4 regions of the Lysinibacillus sp. VIII_CA genome follow, and region 4 is predicted to be linked to each of the others. Evidence: riboswitches for the same ligand, from Rfam matches in the RefSeq annotation. Region 4 holds a riboswitch; each other region holds the start of a gene.
What was found. Region 4 has a riboswitch for cobalamin ahead of ACP3VS_RS17740 (ABC transporter substrate-binding protein). Riboswitches for the same ligand answer to the same signal wherever they lie in the genome.
Positions count from the first base shown of each region.

Region 1 (3,476 bases), on a different contig from region 4:
CTTCAAGTAACCTGCAACATGTACCAATATCTACTTCATTTGAAAAGAAGTTGGACCCTGTTCTCAAACAAGCACTGGCGTTTGCCGATGAAAAAATCGAAGAGATTACTGAGCTAACTAAATATAGAAAGGGTCAAAACGGAACTCGACGTCATAATTTCTCAGAAAGTATGAAAGCCATTGAAGCACTAAAAAATCATCCGATTCGTCAAAATAAGATGATCCAGCAAGCCGTTCAATCCGTCTCCACAAAGGATTTTGAGCGACATAGTGATTTTAGTCAACGTCAAAAATTACAGCAGCAGGCGTTAGCCTTACCACTATTCCCTACAACAACAATCGGTAGCTTTCCTCAATCTGATGAGGTGAAGAGAAATCGGAATGCTTGGCGAAAGAAACAAATATCGAATACAGACTATGAAGCATTTATTGAACTGGAAACAAAGCGCTGGATTCACTTGCAGGAGGATATGGATATAGATGTACTGGTTCATGGAGAATTTGAACGGACAGACATGGTCGAGTATTTCGGTGAAAAACTGACGGGCTTTGCCTTTACTGAAAAAGCATGGGTGGTTTCGTATGGTTCTCGCTGTGTGAAGCCTCCGATTATTTATGGAGATGTTGAATGGACTTCATCCATTACCGTGAAAGAGTCAGCGTATGCCCAAAGCTTAACGAAGCGCTTTGTCAAAGGGATGCTGACAGGGCCAGTGACCATTTTAAATTGGTCCTTTGTACGTGATGATATTTCTCGGAAAGATGTGGCCTATCAAATTGCTTTAGCACTTTGTAAGGAAGTGAAAGCACTAGAAACGGCAGGTATCTCCATTATTCAAGTGGATGAGCCAGCACTAAGAGAAGGGCTACCTCTTCGTAAAGAAAATTGGGGGGCTTACCTAGACTGGGCAATCAATGCCTTCAAACTTGCTACCTCGAGTGTAAAAGATACAACACAAATTCATACACATATGTGTTACTGCGAATTTAACGATTTCATAGAACCCATTAGTGCGCTAGATGCTGATGTGATTTCTATTGAAACATCACGAAGCCATGGAGAGCTTATTTCTTCACTTCAAGTGCATCCTTATACAAAAGGGATTGGATTAGGTGTATACGATATTCATAGTCCACGTGTGCCGAGTGAGGGAGAAATGTTAGCCATCATGAGAGATAGTTTACAAGTTTTAGACAAACATCAATTTTGGATTAATCCGGACTGTGGCTTAAAAACAAGGAAAGAGCCAGAAACAATAGCGGCTTTAGCTAATATGGTGGCTGCTACCAAACTATTGCGTCAGGAGGTGAAAGAATCTATATCGAGATAACGAGAGATAAAAGGAGTTAAGCAAAGATCAGGTTATCTGCCTGGTCTTTTTGTATCTGTTTATTATATTCAGAAAATAAAATTGACGTGAACATTTGAGCATGTTATGTTTATTACTAATTTCAAATATTGCATTACAAGTTTGAATGAAATTATTTTTCGTTCGATTAAAAGGAAAATGGGTGTAAATCCCATGCTGTCCCGCAGCTGTAAATGAGGAGTTTTGTTTCGATGACCACTGAGTTTTTTCTTGGGAAGGTGAAGCAAAATGATGATTCATAAGCCAGAATGCCTGCTTGTAAGAAGATTCATTGATGATCTACGAAAGATAGGGAGATGGATGGTAGCTTACGTATTGTAGGTTTATCTGTCCTTATTCTTGTAGAATAAGGTTTTTTTATGCCTTCTTTCTATTCAATTTGTAGATATGAACAGGGAATAGAGATAGGAGATAAAAAATGAGATGGACGAAGTATTTACTGCCTTACATGCTTGTTTTGACCTTCAGTTTTCTTGCAGGTTGTACAAGCACGGAAAAAGACAAAGGAAACTCAGCATCAACTGAACAGACAGATGAAAAAATGATTACGATTGGTTGGCCATTAGATGTAGGCCCATTAAACCCCCATACATATTTACCAAATCAGATGACTGCTCAAGCAATGGTTTATGAATCTTTAGTGGCGTATAACGATGATGGGACAATTACGCCAAAGCTAGCAGAAAGCTGGGTCATCTCAGAGGATAAAACTGCTTATACGTTCCATTTACGCAAGGATGTTAACTATTCGGATGGGACTGCCTTTAATGCTGATAATGTGATTCGCAATTTTGATGCGGTATTAGCGAATCGTGACATGCATTCTTGGATGGGCATGGTCAACCATATAAAAGAGGTCGTCAAAGTAGATGAATCAACAATACGTTTGCAATTAGACGAACCGTATTACCCTGTGTTAAACGAATTAGCCTTTGTCAGACCATTCCGTTTTTTAGGGGATAATGGCTTCCCAGACGGCGATAAGACAAATGATTCCATTCAATCAGCTATTGGCACAGGGCCATGGGTTTTAACCGACTATAAAAAAGACGAATATGCTTTATTTAGCCGTAATGAACATTATTGGGGAGAAAAGCCTCTCGTAGATAAAATAAAGGTTAAAATCATCCCAAATTCGGAATCCATTTCGTTAGCCTTTGAAAATGAAGAATTAGATGTCATTTATGGGCGAGGGGTTATTAGTTTAGATAACTATACGTATTTAAGAGATAGTGGCAAATATAAAACAGCTACATCTGAGCCATTGTCTACGAAAGCATTACTGTTCAATACACAATCTGGACCGTTAGCTGAGCTAAAGGTTCGACAAGCGATGCAATATGCTATCAATAAGGAACAAATGGTAGAAAGCATTACACATGGTACAGAAAAAGTGGCTAACACGCTATTTTGGGAAGCAATTCCATATGCCAATATTGATTTAGCCCCCATTATATATAATCCTGAAAAAGCACAGAAATTGCTAGATGAAGCTGGATGGACGCTACAGAAGGGTGAAAAAATTCGTTCAAAAAATGGTCAACCCCTTACATTAGATTTAATCTATATTGCTACTGATGCCATTCAAAAACCTATGGCAGAGTTAATGCAGGGCGAGCTAGCGAAAATAGGCGTACAGTTAAATATTGAAGGCGCCGATGTGATGGTCGGTCTGCAAAAATTAATGGATGATCAGGTTGATATTAACTTCTGGCGAACTAATGGACCGCCGACTGATCCACATAGCTTTGCAAATGAATCAGCTACACCAAATGCTAGTGGTGTTTATGAAGCAAAATTAGGCTTACCAAATACTCAAGAAATCGATACTAACATACATCAATTATTAGTCGGGACCGATGAAGAAGAACGCGTGCAGCTATACACGGATATTTTAACAATGTTCCACAAACAAGCATTGTTCTATCCAATATCGTATGAAACGAATCAAGTTATTTATCAACCATATATGAAGGATTTTGCACCACGTGCTTCTGAGTATGACATTCCATATGCACAAATGGATAAAGAAAACTAAGTATGAAAGAGAGAGTGTGTCGAACCAGGACAACTCTCTTTTTATCATCGGATGAAATAGGAAGTGAC
Region 1 covers NZ_JBNFXM010000006.1:105,558-109,033, forward strand. Annotated here, with positions in the region: gene metE (5-methyltetrahydropteroyltriglutamate--homocysteine S-methyltransferase) at 1-1,331, shown strand, start outside; cobalamin riboswitch at 1,452-1,644, shown strand; gene nikA (nickel ABC transporter substrate-binding protein) at 1,789-3,408, shown strand.
Region 1: it holds a riboswitch for cobalamin, as region 4 does, so the genes downstream of both, nikA (nickel ABC transporter substrate-binding protein) here and ACP3VS_RS17740 (ABC transporter substrate-binding protein) in region 4, are expected to answer to the same signal.

Region 2 (3,476 bases), on a different contig from region 4:
AAAGCGGCTACTACTGTTAGATGTAAGGTTTGAATTAAGTCCATCAACTGAAGTTGATGTTGAATATCTAAATGATTTGTTGGTTCATCTAATATAAGTACGTGTGCTTGCTGAGCAAGTGCTCTTGCCACCATGACACGCTTCTTTTCCCCACCGGAAAGTGAGCTAAAGCTTCGTTTCGCGAGATGCAATATACCCGTTTGCTTGAGAGCATTTTTAACAATTTGAAAATCCTGTTCCTGATCAAGCTCTAAAAGCTTTTTATGTGGAGTCCTTCCCATACTGACTAAATCGTGAACAGTAAAGTCAAATAATACAGGTGTTTCTTGACTCACAACGGCTAAATTTTTAGCAATGGCTTTACTAGATTGCTTTAAAATATCTTGTTCATTTAACAAGACTGTCCCACTTTCCGGCTTTAGGAGACGATACATATTTTTAAGCAAGGTCGACTTCCCACTACCATTAGGGCCGATTAACCCGACAAATTGCTTTTTCTTTATTTTTACACTTACCTCGTGAAGTATTTGCTGATCGTAAATGGAGAATGATACTTGTTTTGCTTCTAATGTCATAGAACTTAATCTCCTTCACCGAAAGAATAATTGTTACGACGGAGCAACCAAATGAAAAATGGTCCCCCACAGAAAGCTGTAATAATACCGATTGGCATCTCCTGTGGGGCAATTATAATGCGAGCTAAAGCATCTGCCCAGACTAAGAATATCCCTCCTAATAAAGCACTGACCGGTATTACATATTTATAGTTAGAACCGACAATTAACCGTACTATATGCGGAATAATTAATCCCACAAATCCGATAGAACCACTGACTGCTACAAGTACCCCCGTTAAAAGAGAGACAAGTAATATGAGCTGTATGCGAAATTGTTGAAGATTGACTCCTAATGTTACAGCAGCCTCTTCCCCAAGTAATAGCAAATTTAAATTTCGATAAAATAGCCATAAAAGGGCAAACACTATGAAAAAGATGGAAGCTGGAATAATAATATTACTCCATTTAGCTCCAGCTAAGCTTCCTAACATCCAAAACATAACGGCCTTTAATGCACCCTCTTGCTTTGACATCATTAATATAAAATTAGAAATGGCTGTTAATATAAAGGAAACTGCCATTCCTGCCAATAGTAAGCGAAAAATCGAGACCCTGCCACCTACGCGCGATAAGAAAAACACTAACCCAATCGCAAGCAAAGACCCTATAAAAGCTGATACAGAAAGTGCGTAAATACCTAAAAATGAAAAAGCACCTAAAATAATTACTGAAGTTGCTCCAACTGCTGCTCCTGAAGAAATTCCTAATATGTACGGGTCTGCAATGGAATTTCTTACAAGTGCCTGAATTGCTGCCCCTGCAATGGCTAAACCCGCTCCAACAATAGCCGCAAGGATGACACGGGGTACTCTTATTTGCCATATAATAATTTCCTGTGAGCGACTCCAATCCTGCTCTATTGTTTGTTGTATAAAGGGTAATTTTGAAAGAATTACTTTCCATACATATAATGGCGTCACAGAAACAGATCCTACCATCACAGCAAATGTCATGGATACGATTAATACTAAAAGAAGCACTAAAGAAAATAACATAAATTTTTTATTCATTCATTAAACTCCTACTAAGATGATGAATGAAGCAATTAAATATACTTTCGCATGATTTTGGCCAGATCCTCTTACTTCAGTTAGCACTCAATAAAAAAAGGGCATTTCGTGCAAAATATGCACAAAAATACCCTCGAATAAACAAAGTCAGAAAATCCAGCTATTGTCCGTAATTGCTTGCATCCTCGTGGGCATTACAGGTATTACTTATTGGCAGGTCTCCTGGCTTCGATTCATCATCCTATAATTAGCCTTCCCATTTTAATAGTGGCAAATAAACATGATAGGACTCCTCGTTACAGTTGCGGGACAGCATCGGACTTCCACCGATTTCCCTTTTAAGCGACATTGTTTCAAATGTCACACCAATAGTATGTGAAGTTATAAAATTATGACGATTCTATCATACATTTTTATAGATACTTAGTCTACAAGGAATTTCCAGCATACTTGAGTTAACAATGAACAAAAATTAAGTTGACACAAAAAACTTAGTTTTTTACACTATCGGTAAGTACTCTGAAATAAGAGGTGAAATCATGACAACAGCAACAAATCAAAGTCATCAAAAATTAAGAACTGTAGATATGGCATATATTGGATTATTTTCTACCCTTATGATGATCGGCGCCAATATAACTTCCTTTGTACCCTTTATGACAGTGGGAGGAGTACCGATTACTCTCCAAACCCTTTTTGCCATTTTAGCAGGACTTATTTTGGGTAGTAGAAAGGGAGCGCTTGCCTGCACAGTTTATATGTGCATTGGATTAGCAGGAGCCCCTGTCTTTGCTCGCTTTGGTGGAGGCTTTAGTCAACTATTAAGCCCCACATTTGGATTCATTATTACCTTTATTTTAGCAGCGTATATGGCTGGATTAATGGTAGAACGAAGTGGTACGAGAAAAAGCTATATTCTAGCGGCATTTTTGGCAACTGCTCTCAATTATTTAATAGGTACCAACTGGCTGTTTATTGCATACAAACTATGGGCCAGTGCGCCAGAGGGTTTTTCCTATAGATTAGCTTGGCTCTGGATGATCCCCCCACTTCCAAAAGATATTATTTTAGCTATTTTCGCTGGTTTTTTAGCGTACCGACTGCAAAAAACATTGAAAATCTTACCCATTCAATAACGCTTACACCCACTTCTTAAGTTAATGGACTAAAGAAGTTTTTTGTAATCGTTAATGTTCATCCTTTCTGCATATTTGTTTGTTACAGTAAGGGCAAATAGAAAGGAGAATCTCATATGACATTCAAACGAAGGTGGTCAGGTGGACTATTATTAGCAGTTGTTTTACTAACTTTATCAGCTTGTTCTGAAGATAAAACGGAGCCTTCATCAACTTCAAATAATACTCCAGAGTCGGAGCAACAAACAGAAATGGATCACTCCACGATGAACCATTCTAGCTCAGCAGAAGTACCAGCTACATTAAAAAAGGCTGAAGATCCAACATTTCCGGTAGGAAGTACCGCTTTGATTAAAGATGGGCATATGGAAGGGATGAAAGGTGCTGAAGCGACAATTGTTGGTGCCTATAAAACTACAGCCTATATTATTTCTTATAATCCAACATCTGGTGGCGAACGTGTAGAGAATCATAAATGGATTATCCATGAGGAATTAATTGATGTAGGAGAAGCGCCTCTATCCTCTGACACAGAGGTAAAAACGACTGCTACTCATATGGCAGGAATGAAAAACGCGACTGTCCGAATTGAAGAAGCTGTACCAACCACTGTTTATATGGTTGATTATATTTCTACGACGAATGGTGAAACAGTGAAAAATCATAAATGGGTAACAGAAGATGAGTTAACAGCGCAATAATCCGAACAACCT
Region 2 covers NZ_JBNFXM010000016.1:43,297-46,772, forward strand. Annotated here, with positions in the region: gene ACP3VS_RS17970 (ABC transporter ATP-binding protein) at 1-575, opposite strand, end outside; gene ACP3VS_RS17975 (FecCD family ABC transporter permease) at 581-1,627, opposite strand; cobalamin riboswitch at 1,823-2,012, opposite strand; gene ACP3VS_RS17980 (biotin transporter BioY) at 2,167-2,763, shown strand; gene ACP3VS_RS17985 (YdhK family protein) at 2,880-3,464, shown strand.
Region 2: it holds a riboswitch for cobalamin, as region 4 does, so the genes downstream of both, ACP3VS_RS17975 (FecCD family ABC transporter permease) here and ACP3VS_RS17740 (ABC transporter substrate-binding protein) in region 4, are expected to answer to the same signal.

Region 3 (3,476 bases), on a different contig from region 4:
AAGGCAACTGCAATTTTTCGAGACATTTTCCAGCGCCTTTTAAAGAACATGACGATCGGTTCAAGGAAAAATGCGCTAATAGCTGCTAATATTAACGGCATAGATACAGGAATAATAAAATAAGCAGCTATAATTAGTGACAGAATCACTAGCAATCGAAAAATCAATTTCCTAGCATTAAATTTATTCATAAACTCACCTTCTTTGCGAAAAAAATTAAGTTAAGTGTACCATAAATAAAGTTTAATGACGTTCTGAAACAATAAAGGTAGGGATAAATTATGGAAAAAGAGATTTTGCAACTTTTTAATAATCTAACAGAGCGTAATCGAGATATACAATATGAATCTTACGAGGAACTGATGAAAATTCTGCAGGAGCCCGTAGATTGGACATATGCAGTGTGGGAACAGCTTGTACAAGCACTTACATATAAAAATGGCCATGCCCGTGCACTTGCCGCGCAAATTTTATGTGCTTTAGCTGCAAACAGTGATCCCGAAGAAAGAGTATTGGAAGATTTTTTAAAGATTTGGGCTGTGACCTATGATGATAAGCCTGTCACGGCAAGGCATACATTACAAGCTATTTGGAAAATTGGTTTAGCAGGCCAAGTACAAAGCGATTTAGTTGTATCTTTTTTAGCCAAGAGATTTCAAACTTGTTTAGATGAGAAGCATCCTACTCTCATTCGCTATGATATTATTGTATCCTTAAAAAAATTATATGATCATACGAGTGATTCTAAATTATTAGACATAGCACATCGATTAATTAATGAAGAGCAAAATGTTAAATATAAAAAGAAATATAAGTCAGCCATCCGTTCCTAGTAACGAGATGGTGTTTTTTGTGCAAACTCTTTGGTTATTGGAGAATAGTCAATTATAATATATGAAAAAAACAAAAGGGGTTAGGGAATGAGCATTTATAATTATTTAGTACGAAAGCCGAATGGTGAAATTTTATCAATGGAAACATTTCGCGGAAAAACATTGCTAATAGTTAATACAGCTAATCAGTGCCGATTTACATATCAATTTGAAGACTTACAAAAAATGTACGATAAATATGGAAAAAATAATTTTGTCGTTCTAGGTTTTCCTTGTGATCAATTTGGCCACCAAAATCCAGAAGATGGAGAGGAAACTGCGCATCTTTGTAAAGTAAACTACGGAGTTACGTTCCCCATTTTTGAGCTTATCCAAGTAAATGGTGAGACGACACATCCTTTATTTAATTATTTAAAACATGAAGTCGATTTCCGTGAATTCGGGAAAGCAAGCATGCAGGAGAAAATGCTGGCTGAGGCGATCGTTCAATTTGCTCCAAGTTTTTTAGATGGTCGAAATATTCGCTGGAATTTTACTAAATTTTTAGTAGATGCAAGCGGAAAAACCGTAGCTCGCTTTGAGCCTACAGACTCACAGCTTGATATTGAGCAAGCAATTGAAAAAGTATTATAGTCGAGTAACTTTAATGCTATGATATCGCCTATAAAACGAGTATACTTTTTGTACGTAACTATTTTTTCCTATCAATCTATGATAAACTGCATTACAAGTGAATTATTCTTGCAGAATAAAGGTGCTTGCTAGCATAATCGGGAATTCGGTAAAAGCCGAAGCTGTTTCCGCAACTGTAAGTACAGCCATTATAAAGATTAGCCACTGTTTCGTAGGAAATGGGAAGGTTCTTTATAGCTATTATATATTTCATATAATAGCATTGTACAAGCCAGGAGACCGACCTTTATTTGAACGTATAACAACTCTTCGGAAGCTAGGAGGATATACGGCAAATACATAGGCAGTGTCGTGTTTGTATGACAATCATTATGTTATTTTCGTCGTTCCTTTGCGTGAGGAGCGACGTTTTTTTATGTACTGAACAAGCGAGAATTTTCATTTGGAAAAATGGGGGGATAGTAGATTGAAAAAAGATGCACGTTATTCTTGTTATCCTTTTATGCGTGAGAGGGCTTCAACTGTCGATTTTGAGATTCGCACAGATAGTTTAACAACGCATATAGGGGTTGCACTAGCTGTAGTGAAGAAAGAGGATGTCCAGGCTGTTGCAGATGATTTAATGCAGATTTTACCTATGGCTTATCATGTTAATGGCTCTGTTCGTGGAAAGCTAGCAGTTACAGATGAAGATCTATCCTGGTTAAGTGCGCGCTATGATTTTTATGTTCGTCATGTGAAGGATGAGATTCAAAATTTTGTTTTACCTCAAGGAACAGAGGCGGCGGCTGCTCTACATCTTTGCCGTAGTGAGGCGAAAAAATCGTATCGAACTTTACACAAGGTTTCAGAAGAACAAGAGGTGCCGTCTATTCTCTTTGATTATTTAGGCTTATTAGCCAATGTATGTTTTGTAATGGCTGTCTATATGAATCAACAAGCCGGAATAGCTGAAATTCCGTTTATGAGTAAATCCTATCCAATGAAAAAGAAAAAGGTGAATAATAATGAAGAAACTATTTAATTTACACTGGCTATCGGTCTTATTGCTAGCGCTCGTTTTAGCAGGTTGTGGTACCGCGGGAGATACAAAAAATAAGGATGTGTCTCAAGATGAACAAAAGATTGAGCAAACAAGTTATAAAGTAACCGATGATCGTGGTGTGGAAATAGAGTTTAAGGAAGTGCCAAAAACAGTTGTGTCTTTACAACCTAGTAACACAGAAATTCTATTTGCACTAGGGGTTGGCGATAAAATTGTAGGTGCCACTGAATATGATACTTATCCAGAAGCAGCTCAAAAAATCGAACGTGTTTCTGATACTGTGAATTATAACAGTGAGCGAATTATAGCGTTAAAGCCAGATGTTGTGATTGCGTATACGATTGGTAAGAAGGATGCACTTAAGCCACTCGAAGATGCAGGAATTAAAGTGTTTGTTATTCAATCAGCGGCTACATTCGATGATGTATATGGAGATATCGAACAAATTGCTGCCGTTATGGATGTGAAGGAAAAAGGAAAGGCATTAAACGAAGAAATTAAAGCAAAAATCGCTGATGTGAAAACAAAGGTTAAAGAAGTAAAAACACCCAAAAATGTTTATTTAGAGATTAGTCCAAAGCCTGAAATATATACAGCAGGCTCTAGCACTTTCCAACAAGAAATATTAAATACGGCAAATGTAAAGAATGTGTTTGCAGATTTAAATGGCTGGAAGCTAGTATCTGAGGAAGATGTTATTGCGAGAAATCCAGACGTCATTTTAACAACAGTCAACTATACAGAAAATCCAATTGGAGAAATCCTTGCTCGTGATGGGTGGAATACGGTATCAGCTATTCAAAATAAGGCAGTTCAACCCCTTGACACAGATATCTCAAATCGCCCAGGTCCGCGTATCGGTGAAGCAGTTGAGCTAGTTGCTAAAGCTGTGTATCCAGAGTTATATAAATAAGATCGTAGAAAATGCTAGTTGTTTATTACAGCTAGCATTTTTTATTTTATTA
Region 3 covers NZ_JBNFXM010000005.1:104,573-108,048, reverse strand. Annotated here, with positions in the region: gene ytvI (sporulation integral membrane protein YtvI) at 1-191, opposite strand, end outside; gene ACP3VS_RS09325 (hypothetical protein) at 282-833, shown strand; gene ACP3VS_RS09320 (glutathione peroxidase) at 921-1,466, shown strand; cobalamin riboswitch at 1,569-1,768, shown strand; gene ACP3VS_RS09315 (hypothetical protein) at 1,933-2,490, shown strand; gene ACP3VS_RS09310 (ABC transporter substrate-binding protein) at 2,474-3,424, shown strand.
Region 3: it holds a riboswitch for cobalamin, as region 4 does, so the genes downstream of both, ACP3VS_RS09315 (hypothetical protein) here and ACP3VS_RS17740 (ABC transporter substrate-binding protein) in region 4, are expected to answer to the same signal.

Region 4 (3,476 bases):
TCCCCAATATTTGCCTGACTGAGCCCTTTAACAGCGAAGATTTCACCAGCCTCAACTTGCTGAACAGTTTCAAATCGACTGCCGTTATATAGGCGAATTTCTGTTACTTTTTCTGTGATATCTCCAAATGTAAATTCATCCCGAACATGTAACTTGCCTGTAAGGGCCTTGATGAACGTTAAACGTTGATGTCCATCATGGCGTATTTTAAAGACCTCTCCTTGAAAAGGTGCTTCTGGCTCGAAGTGAGTACCCGTTAGGAATGGAAGTTGAGCAATAAATTCCTCAATGCCTTCATCCTTCAACGCAGAACCTATAAAACAAGGAAAGGCATCCTCATTTTTAATCATCGTTTGTAGTCTAGTCATGCATTGGCGATGTTCCAATGTTTCATTCAAAAAGTTATCTAGCAGTTCTTCATCACGCTCTGCCAGCCATTCCATAATCGTGCTTGAAACATAGTTTTCCTGCAGTGGTTCATCTATGAGGATTACATGTTCTGAGAAATCCTTATGCAGCTGAGTCATAACAGCTCTCACATCTGCTCCGTCACGATCTATTTTATTAATAAAAAAGAATGTAGGGACATGATAGTTCCGTAAAAGCTGCCATACAGTTTCTGTATGACCCTGTATACCCTCTACAGCACTAATAATAATGATGGCATAATCCATGACACGAATGGCACGCTCCATCTCAGGGGAGAAATCGACATGCCCTGGTGTATCGATCAGCGTATATGTATCGTCGCCGATAGTCATGCGACCTTGCTCGGCAAATATTGTAATGCCACGTTTACGCTCAAGCTCATGATTATCTAAATAGGCATCCTGATGATCGACACGCCCCCGCGCTTGAATACTATTGGTATGATAAAGCATTTGCTCAGAAAAGGTTGTTTTTCCTGCATCAACATGAGCAAGAACCCCAATCGTCTTGTACATACTAAATCCTCGTTTCTATAGGTGGCTATGTTCTCATTGTATCAGAATACTAGCACAAATAATTCTTGTAAAATGATTCGTCTTTTTGTCGAAATAGTGCTAATATAATGATGATTGCAGATTTTGCAATTTACTCTGATTGCGAATTAACTCATGAACTGCTAGTCTATCAATAGAATGAATAGAACATATTGGTGCAAATGGCATTTGTCATTTTGCTTAAAAGGGAAATCGGTGTAATTCCGATGCTGTCCCGCAACTGTAAATGGGGAGTCTATACAGGATGCCACTGTAGTTTAACTATGGGAAGGTGTATAGATGATGAACCTAAGCCAGGATACCTGCCAGTATGTGTATGCTAACTAAGAACCACGAGGATGGGGATAGTGATAAAGGTAACTATACCGTTTTTTCACTATGCTACTCTCTTGGCGACAAGAGGGTTTTTTTATGCCCTTCCAATGATCCTGGTAGCAAAGAAGTCTCTGATTTCTTTCTATATTTATGACAACAAAGGAGAAAAGGACATGAAAAAATGGAGAAGTATATGGCTGGTCATGCTCATCGCGCTCATCGCAGTTTTAGGAGCGTGTGGTACAAAGGACAAGCCTGATTCAGCAACGCAAACTGAAAAAGTTGAACCGTCTGAGGCGACAACGACTGAGGTAATCATTAAAAATAATGGAACTACCCAAACCTATAAGGAAGCACCTACAAAGGCAATCAGCTTAAATCAGCATGTGACAGAAATTATGCTTGCATTAGGGCTAGAGGATTCCATGGTAGGGACTGCTTATTTAGATGACGAAATCTACGAGCCGCTTCAAGCAGCCTACGATAAAGTTCCTGTTCTTTCAGATCAATACCCAACGAAGGAGCAAGTCATTGATGCCGGGGCAGATTTCTTGTATGCAGGCTGGAAAAGTGGCTTTGGTGAAAAAGGTGTAGGAACACCAGAGGAGCTTGAGGAATTAGGAATTCATACGTATTTACATACAGCTTCTAATATGACAAAGCCAACATTAGAGGATATTTTCACTGATATTCGTCATATTGCAGAAATATTCCGCGTGGAAGATCGCGGCGAAGCATTCATTGAACAAATGACAAAAGATGTCGAAGAAGTTCAAGCTAAATTACCAAAAGATAGAGAAAATTTACGTGTGCTAGTCTTTGACAGTGGTGAAAAAGATGTATTCACAGCTGGCCAAAACTTTATGAATGAGCTGGTGACAATCGCTGGCGGTCAAAATATCTTTGGAGATGTGGAGTCAGGGTGGACAACCGTGTCGAAGGAAGATGCAGTAGATCGCAATCCAGAGGTGGTTGTCATAATTAATTATGGTGAAACAACGGCTGAACAAAAGATAAATTTCTTAAAAAATGATCCAGCCTTGAAGGAAATGGAAGCAGTCAAAAATGATCGCTTTGTCATCCTTCCACTTTCAGCGGCATCTGAAGGGGTCCGTGCAGCAGAGGCCATTCAAATTTTAGCTAAGGGCTTCTACCCAGAAAACTTTTAAAAATTTCGAGCTAGCAAAGTGCTAGCTCCTTTTTCTTAAGGAGCGATAACTATTGAACGCATTTCGTCAAAACATACCAGATAAAACATTTGAGACCCTTAATCAGCAAGGTGGATTTTCGCGATTAGCAGTAAGCCCTGGCATTATCAATAAGCATTACACACCAGCCCAATTTCAAAAAATAGCAGAAATTGTAGGGGAGAAGGGAGCCATTAAATACTCGGCTTCCTATAGCATATTATTATCGATTCCCTCTAGCGAATTAACTGAAGCTACCCGTGCCTTACAGGAGGCTGGACTGTTTGTTGCATCGTCAGGGCCTCATATTGTTATGAAAGCATGTGATTTTTGTGACGGTGAAAAAATGGAAGCAGTTCCTCAAACAGAACAGCTCTATCAGGCGCTGGATGGTATAACCGTGCCTGTAAGAATGCGAGTCAATGTGAATGGCTGTGCATCCGCCTGTTATAATCCCACATATGATGACATCGGTTTGGTCTATCAGCATGAGAGCTTTGATGTTTATCTAGGAGCCATTCCTATGGGGACGAAAGCACAGGCGGGTACTCTCTTTGCAAAGAGAGTAGGGATCGACCATATTGAAGATTTTTTGCTACAAATCATTCGTCTTTATCAGGACCAAGCTCGTTCCAATGAACCTTTTTATAAGTTTTATCGCAGAACAAAATCGAATGCTGATTGGGAACTAGTAAAAAAATCGATCGAGTAGCAGGAATAATACTTAGGGTGTCGAAATATTGTAGTAGAGCATAGAAAATGACAATACAAAGGAGCAAGAACATGACATCTAAACAAGTGATTCAACCAGAGGATCTTTATCGCTTGAAATCAGTGGCAGATCCACAGCTCTCACCTGATGGGACTGAGGTAGTTTATGTAGAGACACGTATTGATGAGAAGAAAAAAGACTATATATCTAATCTGTTTTATATAAATTTAAAAGACAAACGTCCTCAGCAATGGACATATGGTGACTATCGAACAAGCT
Region 4 covers NZ_JBNFXM010000015.1:94,767-98,242, forward strand. Annotated here, with positions in the region: gene ACP3VS_RS17735 (elongation factor G) at 1-944, opposite strand, end outside; cobalamin riboswitch at 1,120-1,307, shown strand; gene ACP3VS_RS17740 (ABC transporter substrate-binding protein) at 1,472-2,467, shown strand; gene ACP3VS_RS17745 (precorrin-3B methylase) at 2,520-3,197, shown strand; gene ACP3VS_RS17750 (S9 family peptidase) at 3,269-3,476, shown strand, end outside.